3 regions of the Paracoccus sp. TD-10 genome follow, and region 1 is predicted to be linked to each of the others. Evidence: riboswitches for the same ligand, from Rfam matches in the RefSeq annotation. Region 1 holds a riboswitch; each other region holds the start of a gene.
What was found. A riboswitch is a leader RNA that binds a small molecule or an ion and turns the genes downstream of it on or off. The one in region 1 is predicted to bind cobalamin.
Positions count from the first base shown of each region.

Region 2: linked by a shared signal. The riboswitch ahead of nrdH (glutaredoxin-like protein NrdH) and the one ahead of ACNKFW_RS10130 (DUF1636 family protein) in region 1 are both predicted to bind cobalamin.
Region 3: linked by a shared signal. The riboswitch ahead of ACNKFW_RS14370 (TonB-dependent receptor plug domain-containing protein) and the one ahead of ACNKFW_RS10130 (DUF1636 family protein) in region 1 are both predicted to bind cobalamin.

Region 1 is NZ_CP182418.1:2,038,791-2,044,067, forward strand. Features, by position in the region: gene ACNKFW_RS10120 (hypothetical protein) at 1-856, opposite strand, end outside; gene cobO (cob(I)yrinic acid a,c-diamide adenosyltransferase) at 918-1,529, opposite strand; cobalamin riboswitch at 1,567-1,768, shown strand; gene ACNKFW_RS10130 (DUF1636 family protein) at 1,844-2,197, shown strand; gene cobW (cobalamin biosynthesis protein CobW) at 2,201-3,235, shown strand; gene cobN (cobaltochelatase subunit CobN) at 3,239-5,277, shown strand, end outside.
Region 2 is NZ_CP182419.1:698,489-703,765, forward strand. Features, by position in the region: gene nrdF (class 1b ribonucleoside-diphosphate reductase subunit beta) at 1-317, opposite strand, end outside; gene nrdE (class 1b ribonucleoside-diphosphate reductase subunit alpha) at 380-2,506, opposite strand; gene nrdI (class Ib ribonucleoside-diphosphate reductase assembly flavoprotein NrdI) at 2,488-2,904, opposite strand; gene nrdH (glutaredoxin-like protein NrdH) at 2,913-3,134, opposite strand; cobalamin riboswitch at 3,226-3,417, opposite strand; gene ACNKFW_RS14410 (TonB-dependent receptor) at 3,791-5,277, shown strand, end outside.
Region 3 is NZ_CP182419.1:689,617-694,893, reverse strand. Features, by position in the region: gene ACNKFW_RS14375 (SLC13 family permease) at 1-1,145, opposite strand, end outside; cobalamin riboswitch at 1,278-1,494, shown strand; gene ACNKFW_RS14370 (TonB-dependent receptor plug domain-containing protein) at 1,627-3,546, shown strand; gene ACNKFW_RS14365 (ABC transporter substrate-binding protein) at 3,540-4,391, shown strand; gene ACNKFW_RS14360 (FecCD family ABC transporter permease) at 4,388-5,277, shown strand, end outside.

The DNA.
Region 1 (5,277 bases):
GCACCGCATCCATCGACAGGTCTTCCCATAGCGGCATGGCCGCGGCCAGCTTGTCGCGCAGCCCGTCCTGCGCGCCCTTGATCAGTTCCTCGGACGGATGGGCGACGAACCAGGAAAGCAGGGACAGCACGCCTTCGCTGCGCATGCCGGTGATCTGGCCGCTGCCCTCGTAGCCCGGCGCGGTGATCTGGAAGGTCATCGGCTGGCCGCCCGGACCCATCAGGATCTCCTGCGACTGCTCCAGCCCCTCGGCGGTGAAGCTCATGGCCTGATCGACGCCGCCGGCCTTGCCGGGCGCGCCGTTCACCGACCATTCCATCCGCGCCGTGCGCTGGTGATCGCGCGAAACCACCTGCGGCTCGGCCGAGGGCTGGTCGGGCGCGGTTTCGGCAGCAGGCAGCGGCGGCGCATATTGCACCGATTCGATGACGTAATCCGTCATCACCGCCTTCTGTTCGCGAAAGCTCATCAGCGATTCGTCCCAGATGCCGGTCGATTCGACCCTGGTCGAGCCCTTCTGCTCGAACATCTTCGGCACCACCACCGACCAGCTCAGCGCCTGGTCCTCGCTGACGCCCCAGCTGCCGTCGCCATTGTCGGTCAGCCGATAGGTCAGGGCCGAGACGCTGACCTGGGCCTGATCGGCCGGAACCTGCGCCAGAAGCGGCGCCGGATCGATGCGCAGCTCATAGCTTTCGCCCTGCGGGGTGACGGCGACCACGCCCTCGGTGCCGCCGAAATAGGTCTGGAAAACGCCGCGCAGCCTTTGGGCCCCCTCATCGGTGGCGGGCACCGCCCAGGCCGCCGAGACGGGGCAGATCGCCAGCAGTGCCACAAGGCCTTGTCTCGCAAACATGTTCGAACATCCTTTCGAAAAATCACTCGTTCTGCACCAGCGGCAGATGACAGGAAACGGGCTAGAACTCCACCCCAGGCTGGGCCTTGATGCCGTCGCGGAAGGGGTGCTTGACCTGCTCCATCTCGGTCACAAGATCGGCCAGCGCGACAAGTTCCGGCTTGGCATTGCGCCCGGTCAGCACGACATGGGTCATCGGCGGCTTTTCGCTGCGCAGGAAGTCCAGCACCTCGTCCAGGTCCAGGTAGTCATAGCGCAGGGCGATGTTGATCTCGTCCAGCAGGACCATGCGGATCTGCGGATCGCGGATCAGTTCCTTGGCCTTTTCCCAACCGGCGCGGGCGGCGGCGATGTCGCGCGCCTTGTCCTGGGTTTCCCAGGTGAAGCCCTCGCCCATGGCGTGAAACTGGCACAGACCGGCGAAATGCGCGGTCAGCAGCCGCCGCTCGCCCGTGTCCCAGGCGCCCTTGATGAACTGCACCACCGCGCAGGGCATGCCATGGGCGATGCAGCGCAGGATCATGCCAAAGCCGGACGAGGACTTGCCCTTGCCCTTGCCGGTATGGACGATGACCAGCCCCTTCTCGCCCTGCTTTTCGGTCATCATCCGGTCGCGGGCGGCCTTGATCTTCGCCATCTTCTCGGCATGGCGGGCGTTGTCGTCGGTCTGCATCGGGCACTCCTTCGCTTGACAAGTCGGGACCGGGCGCGCACAGACAGGGGGCGCTGGTTCCTGTCCTACGACAGGCGAAGAGGGAATGCGACAGGCAACCGCCTGGAAGCAGCCGCCCCCGCGACCGTGACCGGAAAGGTCGCCCCATGGCCACTGGCGAAAGCCGGGAAGGCGGGGCGGCCGTGGGCCAAGGCCCGAATCCGCAAGCCGGGAGACCTGCCAGCGCGCGAAGGATTGACCGGCGGACGGGGTGTTCCCGCTGGGGCTTGGGCGCTGGTCCCCTGCCTCGTGCCGCCTTGAGGGATGAAGGGCGCATGACAGTCACGCTGCATGTCTGCATCACCTGCCGCGCCGGCCAGCCGGTGCTTGAGGGCGAGCCGGTGCCCGGCGCGCGGCTGCATGACGCGCTGGCAGCCGAAGGCGCACCGGATGGCGTGCGCATCGTCCCGGTCGAATGCCTGTCCGCCTGCGCCAGCGGCGCCGCCATCGCGCTGTCGGCACCGGGCCGCTGGACCTATGTCTATGGCCGCATGTCGGCCGAGGACGCCCCCGAGATCCTGCTAGGCGCCGCCGCCTATGCCCAGGCCCCCGACGGCATCGTGCCCTGGCGCGAGCGCGTCACGATTTTCCGCAAGCGCAGCCTCGCGCGCATTCCCCCGATCGGATAAGAAATGAGCGACCTGACCAAGACCCCCGTGACCGTCATCACCGGCTTTCTCGGCGCCGGCAAGACCACGCTGATCCGCCACCTGATGCTGAACCCGCAGGGCAAGCGGCTGGCGGTGCTGGTCAACGAATTCGGCACCATGGGCGTCGACGGCGAGATCCTGAAATCCTGCGCCGACGAGAACTGCCCGGCCGAGAACATCATGGAGCTGTCGAACGGCTGCATCTGCTGCACGGTGGCCGACGATTTCATCCCGACGCTGGAGCGGCTGATGGCGATGCCGGTGAAGCCCGACCACATCCTGATCGAGACCTCGGGCCTTGCCCTGCCCAAGCCCTTGCTGAAAGCCTTCGACTGGCCCGCCATCTGCTCGCGCATCACCGTGGACGGGGTGATCGCGCTGGCCGATGCCGAAGCCGTCGCTGCCGGCCGCTTCGCCCCGGACGAGGCCGCCGTCGAGGCGCAGCGCGCCGCCGACGACAGCCTCGACCACGAAACGCCCCTGTCCGAGGTGTTCGAGGACCAGATCGCCTGCGCCGACATCGTGCTGCTCTCCAAGGCCGACCTGGCCGGCGAGGACGGGCTGGCCGCCGCCCGCGCGGTGATCGAGGCCGAGGCGCCGCGCAAGCTGCCGATCCTGCCGTTGACCGATGGGGTGATCGACCCGCGGGTGATCCTTGGGCTGGGCGCGGCGGCCGAGGACGACCTTGCCGCCCGCCCCAGCCATCACGACGGCGCCGAGGACCACGAACATGACGATTTCGACTCGGTGGTGATCGAGCTGGCCGAGATCGCCGACCCCGGCGAGCTTGCCGCCCGCATCGAGCGGCTGGCGCGCGAGCAGAACATCCTGCGCGTCAAGGGCCATGTCGCCGTCGCCGGCAAGCCCATGCGCCTGCTGGTCCAGGCCGTGGGCGAGCGGGTGCGCCACCAATACGACCGGCCCTGGGGCGACGGGCCCCGCGCCTCGCGCCTTGTCGTCATCGCCGAGCATGACGATATCGACGAGGCCGCGATCCGGGCGGTCCTGGCCGCGTAAGCCATGCACGTCGTCTTCCGCGAAAGCCGTGGGCTTGAGGAAACCGAGGTTCCGACCGACCCCGGCCAAAGCCCCGCAGAGCTGGTGGTGCTGTCCTATTCCGACAGCGACCTCGGCGCTTTCGCGGCGGGCTGGCACCGGGCGGCCGGCGGCCTGCCCACGCTGCGGCTGTACAACCTCTCGGCGCTGCGGCACCCGGTCTCGGTCGATCAATATGTCGAGGCGACGCTTTCGGGCGCCCGCGCCGTGCTGGTCCGGCTGATCGGCGGCGAGCCCTATTGGCCCTATGGCGTGGCCAGCCTTCAAGACCTCGCCCATCGCTGCGGCATCGCGCTGGCCTTCCTGCCGGCGGACGGGCGCCCTGATCCCACGCTGGACCGTTTCTCGACCCTGCCGGTGCCGCTGCTGCGCCGGCTTTCGGCGCTCTGCGACCAGGGCGGCGCGGTCGCGGCGCAGATGGCACTGGCGGAACTGGCGCAGGCGGCAGGACTGCCCGCCGCCCCGGTCCGTGGCGAGGCCGCGATCCCGGATTTCGGCTTCTACGATCCCGACCGCGGCGTCATCGACCGCCCCGAGCCCGGCGTGCTGGTCAGCTTCTATCGCAGCTACCTGACCGCGGCCGACCTGGCACCGGTGGATGCGATGATCCGCGCCCTGCGCGGGGCGGGGCTGAGGGCGACCGGGGTCTTCGCGCCCTCGCTCAAGGCGCCGGGCTTTGCCGACTGGCTGGCGCCGCATCTGCCCGGCCTTGCGGCGGTGGTGAACCTAACCGCCTTTTCCGCCCGCGACGATGCCGGCGCCACGCCCTTCGACGGCGCGGATTGCCCGGTCTTTCAGGTGGCGCTGTCCACCGCCCCCCGCGCGCTCTGGGCAGCCGAGGAGCGCGGCCTGTCCGCCGCCGATCTGGCCATGCATGTCGTGCTGCCCGAGGTCGATGGCCGCATCTTCCTGGGCGCGATCAGCTTCAAACAACCGCAAGAGCGCGACCCCGACCTGCAATTCGCCCGCGTGATCCACGCCCCCGACCCGGACCGCATCGCGGCGGCCGTGGCGCGGGTCACGGCCTGGCACCGGCTGCGGCAGGCGACACGCCGGGCGGTGGTGCTCTCCACCTATCCCGGCAAGGCGCATCAGCTTGCCCATGCCGTGGGGTTAGACGCGCTGGCATCATGCGGCACGATCCTTGGCATCCCGCATGACGACCTCGGCCACCGGCTGATGGCCGAGCGCATCCATTGGCCGCTTTCGGACTACCGGCAGGCGCTGGCCCGCCTGCCCCGACGCCTGCAGGACGACCTGCAGGCGGCATGGGGCGAGCCGCCGGCCCAGGGCTTCCGTTTCGCCGCCCTCCGCCACGGCGCAGACCTGATCGCCCTGCAGCCCGAGCGCGGCGAGGTGAAGACCCGCGCCGACGATTACCACGACCTGACGCGCACCCCGCGCCACGACTACGTTGCCTTCTACCTCTGGTTGCGGACGCAGGCGGAGGTGCTGATCCACATGGGCGCGCATGGCACGCTGGAATGGCTGCCGGGGAAATCCGTGGCGCTGTCCGATGAATGCTGGCCCGAGGCGCTGCTGGCCGACCTGCCCGTGGTCTATCCCTTCATCGTCAACGATCCGGGCGAGGCCGCGCAGGCCAAGCGCCGGCTGTCCGCGGTGACGCTGGGCCATATGCCGCCGCCGCTGGTCGACTCCGCCATCCCCGAGAACCTGGCGCATCTGGAGCGGCTGCTGGACGAATATTCCACCGCCGACGGGCTGGACCCGCGCCGCCGCGACCGGCTGATCGCGGCCATCCGCGACGAGGCCCGCGCGGCAGGGGTGGAATCCGACCTGGGCCTGCCTCCCGATGCCGCGGCCGCCGAGGCGATCCCGCTGATCGACCGCTTCCTCTGCGATCTCAAGGACAGCCGGTTCGGCGACGGGCTGCACATCTATGGCACCGCCCCTGGCGAAACCGAGGGGCTGGCCCGGGCGCTCTCGGGCCATCGCGTGGCGCCCGGCCCCTCCGGCTCGCCGGCGCGGGGACGGCTGGACGT
Region 2 (5,277 bases), on a different replicon from region 1:
GCATGCACCGCCTCCATGAAGGCGATGTTGGACAGCACCGCCTCCTCATGCGGGGTCAGCGCATCGGGCATCATCGCCGGTGCGCCCAGGGTGTTCTGGATCGTGTCCAGAAGCGTCAGCCCGGTAAAGACGCGGATGGTCAATTCGCGCTCCTCGGGGCGCAGCGTGGCCCAGCTCTGCACGTCATTGGAAAGCGGCACCTTCTCGGGCAGCCAGAAGTTCACGGTCAGCCGGTTCCAGACCTCCAGATCCTTCTCGTCCTCCAGCCGGTTCCAGTTGATCGCCCGCAGGGGCGTCCGCTGCGCATGGTCCTTCATCCGAAGAGCCTTTCTTTCTTGTCCAAATATCCTCGGGGGTGCGGGGGCAGACAGCCCCCGCCTCAAAGCGTGCAGGAGACGCAGCCCTGCACCTCGGTGCCTTCCAGCGCGGTCTGGCGGAGCCGGATGTAATAGATCGTCTTGATGCCTTTCTTCCAGGCATGGATCTGGGCGCGGTTGATGTCGCGCGTGGTGGCCTCGGCCGGGAAGAACAGCGTCAGCGACAGGCCCTGGTCGACATGCTCGGTCGCCGCCGCATAGGTGTCGATGATCGCCTCGGGGCCGATCTCGTAGGCGTCGCGGTAATAGTCCAGGTTGTCGTTGTCCATGAAGGGCGCGGGGTAATAGACCCGGCCGATCTTGCCTTCCTTGCGGATCTCGATCTTGGCGACGATGGGATGGATCGAGCTGGTCGAGTTGTTGATGTAGCTGATCGAGCCCGTCGGCGGCACCGCCTGCAGGTTACGGTTGTAAAGCCCGTGCCGCATCACCGATTCCCGCAGCATGGCCCAATCCTCGCGGGTGGGCAGGCTGATGCCCGCGAAGACCCGCGCAACCTCGGGCAGCGAGGGCAGCCAGTCGCGCGTGACGTATTTGTCGAAGAACGAGCCGTCGGCATATTTCGACGTCTCGAAATCCTTGAAGGTCCGGCCCTTTTCCTGCGCAAGCCCGTTCGAGGCGCGGATGGCGTGATAGGCGACGGCGGCGAAATAGACGCTGGTGAACTCGATCCCCTCGGGGCTGCCGTAATGGATGCGCTCGCGCGCCAGGAAGCCGTGCAGGTTCATCTGGCCCAGGCCCACGGCATGCGCCTCGTCATTGCCGCGCCGGATCGAGGGCACGGCCTCGATCGCCGACATTTCCGACACCGCGGTCAGCGCCCGGATCGCCACCTCGACGGTCGCGCCGAAATCCGGCCCGTCCATGGTCGCGGCGATGTTCAGCGAGCCGAGATTGCATGAAATATCAGTGCCCAAATGGGAATAGCTCAGATCTTCGTTGAACGTGCTCGCCTCGTTCACCTGCAGGATCTCGCTGCACAGGTTCGACATGCTGATGCGGCCGGCGACCGGGTTGGCGCGGTTCACCGTGTCCTCGAACATGATATAGGGATAGCCGCTCTCGAACTGGATCTCGGCCAGGGTCTGGAAGAAGGCGCGGGCATTGATCTTCTTCTTCCTGATGCGCTTGTCGTCGACCATCTCGGCATATTTCTCGGTGACGGAAATCTCCGAGAAGGGCAGGCCGTAGACCCGCTCCACGTCATGGGGCGAGAACAGATACATGTCCTCGTTGCGCTTGGCGAGCTCGAAGGTCACGTCGGGGATGACCACGCCGAGCGACAGCGTCTTGATGCGGATCTTCTCGTCGGCATTCTCGCGCTTGGTGTCGAGGAAGCGCAGGATGTCGGGGTGATGCGCGTTCAGGTAGACCGCGCCGGCGCCCTGCCGCGCGCCCAGCTGGTTGGCATAGGAAAAGCTGTCCTCCAGCAGTTTCATTACCGGGATGACGCCCGAGGACTGGTTCTCGATCCCCTTGATCGGCGCGCCGGCCTCGCGCAGGTTGGTCAGCATCAGGGCGACGCCGCCGCCGCGCTTGGAAAGCTGCAGCGCCGAATTGATGCCGCGGCCGATGCTCTCCATGTTGTCCTCCAGCCGCAAGAGGAAGCACGAGATCAGCTCGCCCCGCGACTTCTTGCCGGCGTTCAGGAAGGTCGGCGTCGCCGGCTGGAAGCGGCCCGACAGGATTTCCTCCATGAAGCGCATGGCGAGATCCTCGTCGCCGCGCGCTAAGGCCAGCGCGACCATGACCACCCGGTCCTCGTAGCGTTCCAGATAGCGCCGCCCGTCGCGGGTCTTCAGCGTGTAGCTGGTATAATACTTGAAGGCGCCCAGGAAGGTCGGAAAGCGGAACTTCCGCGCATAGGCCGCGTCCCAGATCCGGTGCAGGAACTCGCGCGGATACTGCTCCAGGACTTCGGCCTCGTAATAGCCCTCGTCCACCAGATAGCCCAGCTTCTCGTCCAGCGAGTGGAAGAAGACGGTGTTCTGGTTGACATGCTGCAGGAAATACTGCCGCGCGGCCTTGCGATCCGCGTCGAAGCGGATGCGGCCCTCGCCGTCGTAAAGGTTCAGCATCGCGTTCAGCGCGTGATAGTCCAGCTCGGCCTTTACGCCATCGTCAAGCATTCCGTCCCCCAGAATTTCTCAAGCCCCGCCCGGACGCGGGAAAGATCATTGTCGTCGCCCGCCAGCTCGAAGCGGTAAAGCACGGGCACGTTGCATTTTGCGGCGATCACCCTGGCCGACAGGGCGAAGGCGGTGCCGAAATTGCGGTTGCCGCTGCCGATCACGCCGCGCAGCAGGCCGCGGCGGGCGGGATCGTTCAGAAAACGGATCACCTGTTTCGGCACCGCGCCGCGTCCCTCGCCATCGGCATAGGTCGGGCAGATCAGCACATAGGGCGCCGCGGGCTGCGGCAGCGCGTCGCGCGGCGAGACCGGAATGCGCCCGGCCGCCAGCCCCAGCCGCGCGACGAAGCGCGCGGTGTTCCCCGAGGCCGAGGAATAATAGACCAGCCCGCCCATGGCGCCGGTCAGGACAGCCGGCCGATCATGTCGGGCCGGAAGCCCGCCCAATGCGCATCGCCGGCGACGACCACCGGGGCCTGACGATAGCCCAGCGAGGCGACCAGCTCCATCGCCGCCTCGTCCTCGGTCAGGTCGACCAGCCGATAAGCCAGGCCGCGCGCGTCGAGCGCCCGCGTGGTGGCGGTGCATTGCACGCAGGCGGGCTTGGAGTAAACGGTGATGGGCATGGCCCGGCTCCTTCTGTTCTGTCGGCAAGAGAGGGCCGGGCCGATGGACATGCCACCGGACCCTGTTCCAGCCCCGCGCCCGCCGCACGGTTTCGTTCTTTCGCGCCATGGCAGGTCTTCTGACTTGCGGGTCTCGGCTCGGCCGGCCTTCCCGGAGCCTGGGCTCCAGTGGCATTCCAGCGTCGCTCGCCGCTTACAGCTGCGGGGGCAGTGCCGGCTTTTCACCGGCTTCCCTTTTCATCCCCGAGTCGGCCCCAGGGCAACCATGACCCCCGCAGTTAGCCACGGGTCACAGGCCGGGTCAATCCAGATTTAGTGGGCGATGGCACTGTTCTTAGAACATCTGGTGGGTCGCCGGGATCGCGGGCAGGGGCTGGATATGCTGCCGGCGGCGGCGATGACGGGCCATGGCGCGGGCGCAGCACCCGGCAGACTGTTGGATTATGGCAACAGGCGAGGTTGCGGAGCCGGGAAATGACGCTGCGTCGTTTGACAAGGTATGACAATTTGTCCTCTTGCGTTGATCAAGCGCAGCCGGACCGCGGTTTCACCCCGCTTTCCGCTGCGCGAACGCGCAAGCCATTGATGAGCCAGCACCTTCCTGTCGTTTCCGCCTTGAGGCGGTTGCGACTCATCTTTCGTGCCGGGATCAACCCATGAACAAAACCCATCCCAAACCGCCTGCCTCGGGGTCAGCCGCGCAATTGCTGCCGACCCTGGGCTTGCTGCCCGTGCTGGCCATCTCGGCCGGCGTGGCCGGCCCCGCCCAGGCGCAGGATACCGTAACCCTGGACACGGTGGTCATCCGCCGCCAGCAGGGCAACGAGGCCGAGACCAGCTACAAGGTCACCGAGAGCGCCTCGGACAAGGCCACCGCGCCGCTGCTCGACACGCCCAAGACCGTGACCGTCGTCACCGCGCGCCAGATCGAGGAGCGCGGCCAGACCTCGGTCGCGGACGTGCTGCGCACAACGCCGGGCGTCACCCTGGGCGCGGGCGAGGGCGGCGTGCCGCAGGGCGTGCGCCCCTATATCCGCGGCTTCGAGGCCAGCCAGGACATGCTGGTCGACGGCATGCGCAACGCCTCGCGCACGCAATACGAGGCCTTCAACCTGGAATCGATCGAGATCAGCAAGGGTCCGGGCGGCGTCTATTCCGGCGCCGGTTCGACCGGCGGCACCATCAGCCTGAACAGCAAGACCCCGCAGCCGGGCGCCTTTGACGAGGTGGCGCTGTCCTATGGCACCGGCAACTATGTCCGCGGCACGCTGGATTCGAACCGTGAATTCGGCGCGATCGGCCTGCGCCTGAACCTGATGGGGCAGCACGCCGACGATCTGGGCGGGCGCGACGGCGTCGAGTCCCGGCGCTTCGGCGTGGCGCCCAGCATCAGCTATCGCCTGACCGACGACAGCAAGATCACCGCCGGGCTGTATTACTACAAGGACGAGGATACGCCCGATTACGGCGTGCCGATGTCCAATGCGAGCACGCCGGCGGCATGGCGGCGTGGTTCGGGCACCAGCGTCGACCCGTTCCTGCCGGCCGATGTCGAGCCCGATACCTTCTACGGCCTGCACGCGCGCGATTTCCGCGATCTCGAATCCGCCTCGGGCTATGTGAAGTTCGAACATGCCTTCTCGGACAGCCTGCGGCTGACCACGGCCCTGCGCAAGGCGCGCGACACCAACACCTATGTCGTGACCTCGCCGACCTCGGGCAGCGACGGGCTGGTGTCGCGCAGTTCCAAGGCTTCGGACCGGGTGAACGAGACCGTGTCGTTCAACGCCCAGCTTTCGGGCGAGGCACGGGCCTGGGGCGTCGAGCATCGCTTCGCGGTCGGGGTGGACATCGCCAATTCCCGCGCCGCCACCCGCCGGCTGGCGGTGAACAATCCCGACCCGATGCCGACCTCGCCCTATGAGAATCCGAATCCCGGCGCGTTCTGGGGCGGCAGCATCGAGCGCGGCGGCGAGACCGGCTACAGCACCACCAAGTCGCGCGGCGTCTACGCGCTGGACACCATCACCTTCACCCCGCAATGGGAGGCGACGGTGGGGCTACGCTGGGACGATTACAGCGTCGACAGCGTCACCCATGCGACCGAGGATGATCCACGCGCGAGCAACGACAACGATTCCGA
Region 3 (5,277 bases), on a different replicon from region 1:
CCCAGCACCCGCATCCGCTCGGGCAGGCGGTCGATCGGCCCCTGCACCAGCAGCACGTCGCCGGCCGCCAGCACCGTCTGGCTGAGCCGCTGGGTCATGCGATGCCCGGCGCGCGAGATGGCGATCAGGTTCACGCCATGCTGGTCGAAAAGCGCGATCCGCCCCACGCTTTGCCCCACCAGCAGCGAGGCGGGCGCGATCACCGCCTCGATCACACCGATCTGGTCGGCAGGCAGGCCCTCCTCGGCGGCCGCATCCTGCCGGGTCAGTTCCATGCCCAGCTTGGTCACGGCGCGTTCCAACGCATTCGGCTCGCCGCGCAGAAGCAGCGTGTCGCCGACGCGGATCACCGTGTCGGGCAGTGTCACCGCGCGACGGACGTCGCCCCGGATCAGCCCGGTGACGGCCACCTCGCCATCGACGGCGCCCAGATAGTCGCCCACCGTCATGCCGACGATATCGGCGCCCTCGGGGACGGTGGCTTCGGTGTGATAGTCGCTGATGTTCACCGCCTCGCTCAGCGAGGCCGTGGCACGGCGGTCGCGCGGCAGCAGCCGATGGGCGAAAAGCAGAAAGACCAGCCCCACCAGCGACAGCCCGAGGCCGACCGGCGCATAGTCGAACATGGTGAAGGGCTGGCCCGTCATCTGCTCGCGCACCCGCGAGACGATGATGTTGGGCGAGGTGCCGACCAGCGTGATCAGCCCGCCCAGGAGCGAGCCGAAGGCCATCGGCATCAGATAGGCCGAGGGCGAATGCCCCGAGCGCCGCGCCATCTTCAGCGCGGCGGGCATCAGCATGGCCAGCGCGCCGATGTTCTTGACCAGCGCCGACAGGCCCGTGACCGAGCCGACCAGCACCAGCAGCTGCCAGCGCAGGGCCCGCAACCGCCCCAGCATCCGGCGCATCACCGCCTCGATCACGCCCGAGCGCGAGATGCCGGCGCTGACCACCAGCGCGCTGCCGACGATGATGACGATATCGTCGCTGAAGCCGCGGAACGCCTCGTCCGGCTTGACCGTGCCCGCCACCAGCGAGGCCAACAGCGCGATCATCGCCACCACGTCGTAGCGCAGCCGCCCCCAGACGAACAGCACCATCATCGCGCAAAGGATCAGCACGGCCAGGAGCTGCGGCATGGCCATGTGGCTTGACCCTCCCTTTCGTCGGATACGCTATCCAATGCCGCAGGCCGGCGGGCGGTTCCGCGGCAGGACAGGTTGTCGCGGCCGCCCGGCGGCACCGGATTGGCGCTTGACAGCCCTTGCCCGGCTGCGGCAATGCAGGGCCGCTACGGTTCCGGCGGATCTGCGCCGGATCAAAAGGGAACACCGGTGCGCCCATGGGCCGCGATGCGGCCGGGGCAAGGTCGGGACTGCCCCCGCAACTGTAAGCGGTGAGCGACGGTCGAACGTGCCACTGGGATCTCCTGGGAAGGCCGGCCCGAGCAGCGATCCGCGAGCCAGGAGACCTGCCGTGGCGATCACCCATTTCCGGCGCGGGGCGCGTCTGGAAAGCGGCCGTTCCGCAGAGGTGACGATCGCCGTCCTGCGGTCGGGCCTGCCAGCCTTTCCACAGGGCATTTCTGCAAATCGCGGGCCTGGCCCGCGCTGGAAAGGCTTTGGAATGTTCAGAACCCCGCTTTCGCTGCTGGCCACAACCGCCGCCGTACTGCCCGCCGCCCTGTTGCCCTGTGCCGCCACGGGCCAGCAGGTCCAGGACCAGGTCGTGCTTGACACCCTGGTCCTGTCCGCCGGCCTGTCGCCGGTGGCCGAAAGCGCCTATGGCCGCGCCCATACCGTGCTGACCAGCGAAGACCTGCAAAGCCGCCGGGTCATCACCGTCCAGGACGCTTTGCGCACGGTCCCCGGACTTTCCGTCACCTCGACCGGCGAAACGGTGGCCAAGATCCGCATCCGCGGCGGCGAATCCAATCACGTGCTGGTGCTGATCGACGGGGTCGAGGCCAATTCCCCCGGCAACGGCGACTATATCTTCAGCGGCATGCTGGCCGAGGACATCGAGCGCATCGAGGTGCTGCGCGGCCCGCAATCCGCCATCTACGGCGCCAATGCCGCATCCGGCGTCATCTCGATCACCACCCGTCGCGCCTCTGCGCAGGGGCCGGGCTATGGCGGCACGGTCGAGATCGGCGGGTTGGACACCCGCACCGCCAGCGCCTTTGTGCAGGCGGGGGACGGGCGCGGCAGCATCAGCCTGTCCGCGGTGGCGCGCCGCACCGATGGCGAGGACGAATCGCGCAGCCCCGGCGGGGATACCGAGTTCAACCGGCAGCGCGTGCTGGGCCTGAACGGCTCATATGATCTGACCGAAAGCGCGACCGTCGGTTTCACGCTTAGGCGCATCTGGCAGGAATACGGTTATGACCGGGCCGTCTCTTTCGTGGATTCGCCCGACGACTATATCGTCGACGCACCGCTGACCGCCGACCGGGACGAAACCTATGGTTCGCTGTGGCTGGAAGGCGAAGCTTTCGGCGGCAGGCTGCTCAACCGCTTTGCCGTCTCTGGCGCCAACCAGAACACGGCGCATTTCAACGGCGGCCTGCCGGATTACAGCGACGCCTCGCGGCTGCGGAACTTCAAATATACCGGCAGTTGGGCGCTGGATGGCGGCAATGCCCGCGATGCCGCGCAAAAGCTGAATGTGGCGGTGCAGAAGAAACGCGAGATCTACGAGAACTCCTTTGCATCGGGCGGCCGGTACGAGCGCGACACGAAATCGGCCTCTCTGGAATATCAGGGACAGTTCGACAACGGGATCGGCGTCCAGGCCGGCATGCGGCGCGATTTCAACGACGATTTCCGCCATGCGACCACCTGGAACATCGCCGCGGCATGGCAGGTGCCCGGCCGCGACCTGCGTCTGCGCGCAGCGGCCGGCAAAGCCATCGTCAATCCCACCATGTTCGAACTTTATGGCTATGCGCCGGGCAGCTATGACGGCAATGCCGATCTGACGCCCGAAACCAGCCGCAGCCAGGAAATCGGCGCCGACTGGAACTTTGCCGCGGGGCGGGGCGCGCTGGGAGTGACGCTTTTCACCAGCAAGGTCGAGGATATGATCATCGGGACCGGCAACACGTCGCAAAACCTTGACGGCACCAGCAAGCGCAAGGGGTTCGAGGCCGACCTGGAATATGAAGCGACCGACTGGCTTCGGCTGGGCGCGACCTATACCTACACGGATGCCCGCACAGAGGACGACCAGCCCGTCGTGCGCCAGCCCCGCCACCTGCTTGGCCTGCGCGCGACGGCCGATATTGCGCAGGGGCGCGGTTCGGTCACAGCCGATCTGCGCTATGCCGGCAGCAGTTACGACGCGGAATGGTTCAGGAACTACAGCCCGCCGACCACCGAATTGCCCGATTACGTCACCGTCAACCTGGCCGCCGGCTATGACCTGACCGAAAACCTGCGCCTGACAGGCCGCGTGGTGAACCTGTTCGACCGGGACTATTCCGAATCCTGGGGCTATTACGGTCAGGGCCGCACCCTTTACGCCGGCCTGACGGCGAAATGGTAAGGCGGCTCGGCCTTGTCGCCGGCCTTCTGGCCGGCCTGATCCTGCCGGGATTTTTCCAGCCCGGCGCGGCCGAGCCGCCGCGCCGGGTGCTGTCGATGAACCTCTGCACCGACCAGCTGGCGCTGATGCTGGCGGCGCCGGGCCAGCTGGTCTCGGTCTCCTATCTGGCGCAGGATCCGACCGCCTCGGCCATGGCGGATCAGGCGGCGCGGCTGCCTTTCAACCACGGCCTGGCCGAGGAAATCTTCCTGATGCGGCCCGATCTGGTGCTGGCCGGGGCATGGTCCACGCCCGAGACCATCCGGCTGCTCAAGCGCCTGGAGATCCCGGTCGAGATGTTCCCGATCGAAACCGACATCGCCGGCATCCGCGCCAATATCCGCCGTATGGGCGAGGTGCTGGGGCGCGAGGCCCAGGCCCAAGCGATGCTGGCGCGTTTCGACGCCGACCTGGCGCGGCTGGCCGATGCGCCGCCGGGGCCGCGGCCGCGCGCGGCGCTTTACATGGCCAACGGCTACAGTTCCGGCCGCGACAGCCTGGCCGGGCAGATCGTGGATCTGGCCGGATTCGACAATATCGCCGATGAACTCGGCCTGCCGGCAGGCGGGACGCTGGCGCTGGAATCGCTGCTGCTTGCCGATCCCGACCTGCTGATCGAGGGCCGCCGCTACGAGGGCCATGCCCGCGCGCAGGAGATGCTGGACCACCCGGCGCTGAAGGCGCTGAGCCGGGGCAGGCCGGCCGAGGTCATCTCGGACCCCGACTGGATCTGCGGCACTCCCTTCATCCTGCGTGCCGTGGCGGGGCTGCGCGACGCGCGGCTGGCCCTGCGGGACGCGCCATGAACCGGCAGGGCCTGCTTTTCGCCGGGCTTTCCGCGCTGGTCGCGGCGCTGTTCCTGGCCTCGCTGCTGACCGGCCCGGCCGGCATCGGTCCCGGTGAAAGCCTGGCCGCGCTGTTTCGCGGCGGCGACGACCTGCTGGCGTTGGTGATGCGCGAATTGCGCCTGCCGCGCGCCATCCTGGGGCTGATGGTCGGGGCGGCGCTGGGAATGGCGGGTGCGGTGCTGCAAGGCTTCCTGCGCAACCCGCTGGCCGAGCCGGGGCTGATCGGCACCAGCGCCTCGGCCGCGCTGGGGGCGGTGCTGGCGATCCAGACCGGGCTTTCCGCCGCCTTTCCCCTGGGCCTGCCGCTGGCGGCGCTGGCGGGCGCGGCGCTGTCGGTGCTGCTGGTGCTGATGCTTGCCGGGCCGCGCGGCGGCACGCTGGCGCTGATCCTGGCCGGCATCGCCATCTCGGCGCTGGCGGGGGCCGCGACCTCGCTGGTGCTGAACCTGTCGCCCAATCCCTTTGCCATCAATGAGATCGTGTTCTGGATGATGGGCTCGCTGGCTGACCGTTCGATGCTGCATGTCTGGATCGCGGCACCCTTCATGCTGCTGGGCTTCGCCCTGCTCTGGCCCATGCGCCCCGCGCTCGAGGCCCTGACGCTGGGCGAGGACGCGGCGGCCTCCAGCGGTGTGCACCTGGGCCGGCTGCGGCTGATGCTGGTCGCGGGCATCGCGGCGCTGATCGGCGGCGCCACGGCGGTCGCCGGCACGGTGGGCTTCGTCGGGCTGGTGGTGCCGCATGTGCTGCGCCGTGCCGTCGGCGCCAGCCCGGCGCGGCTGGTCCCGGCAGCGGCGCTGGGGGGCGCGGCCACGGTGCTGGCCGCCGACATCGCGGTGCGCTG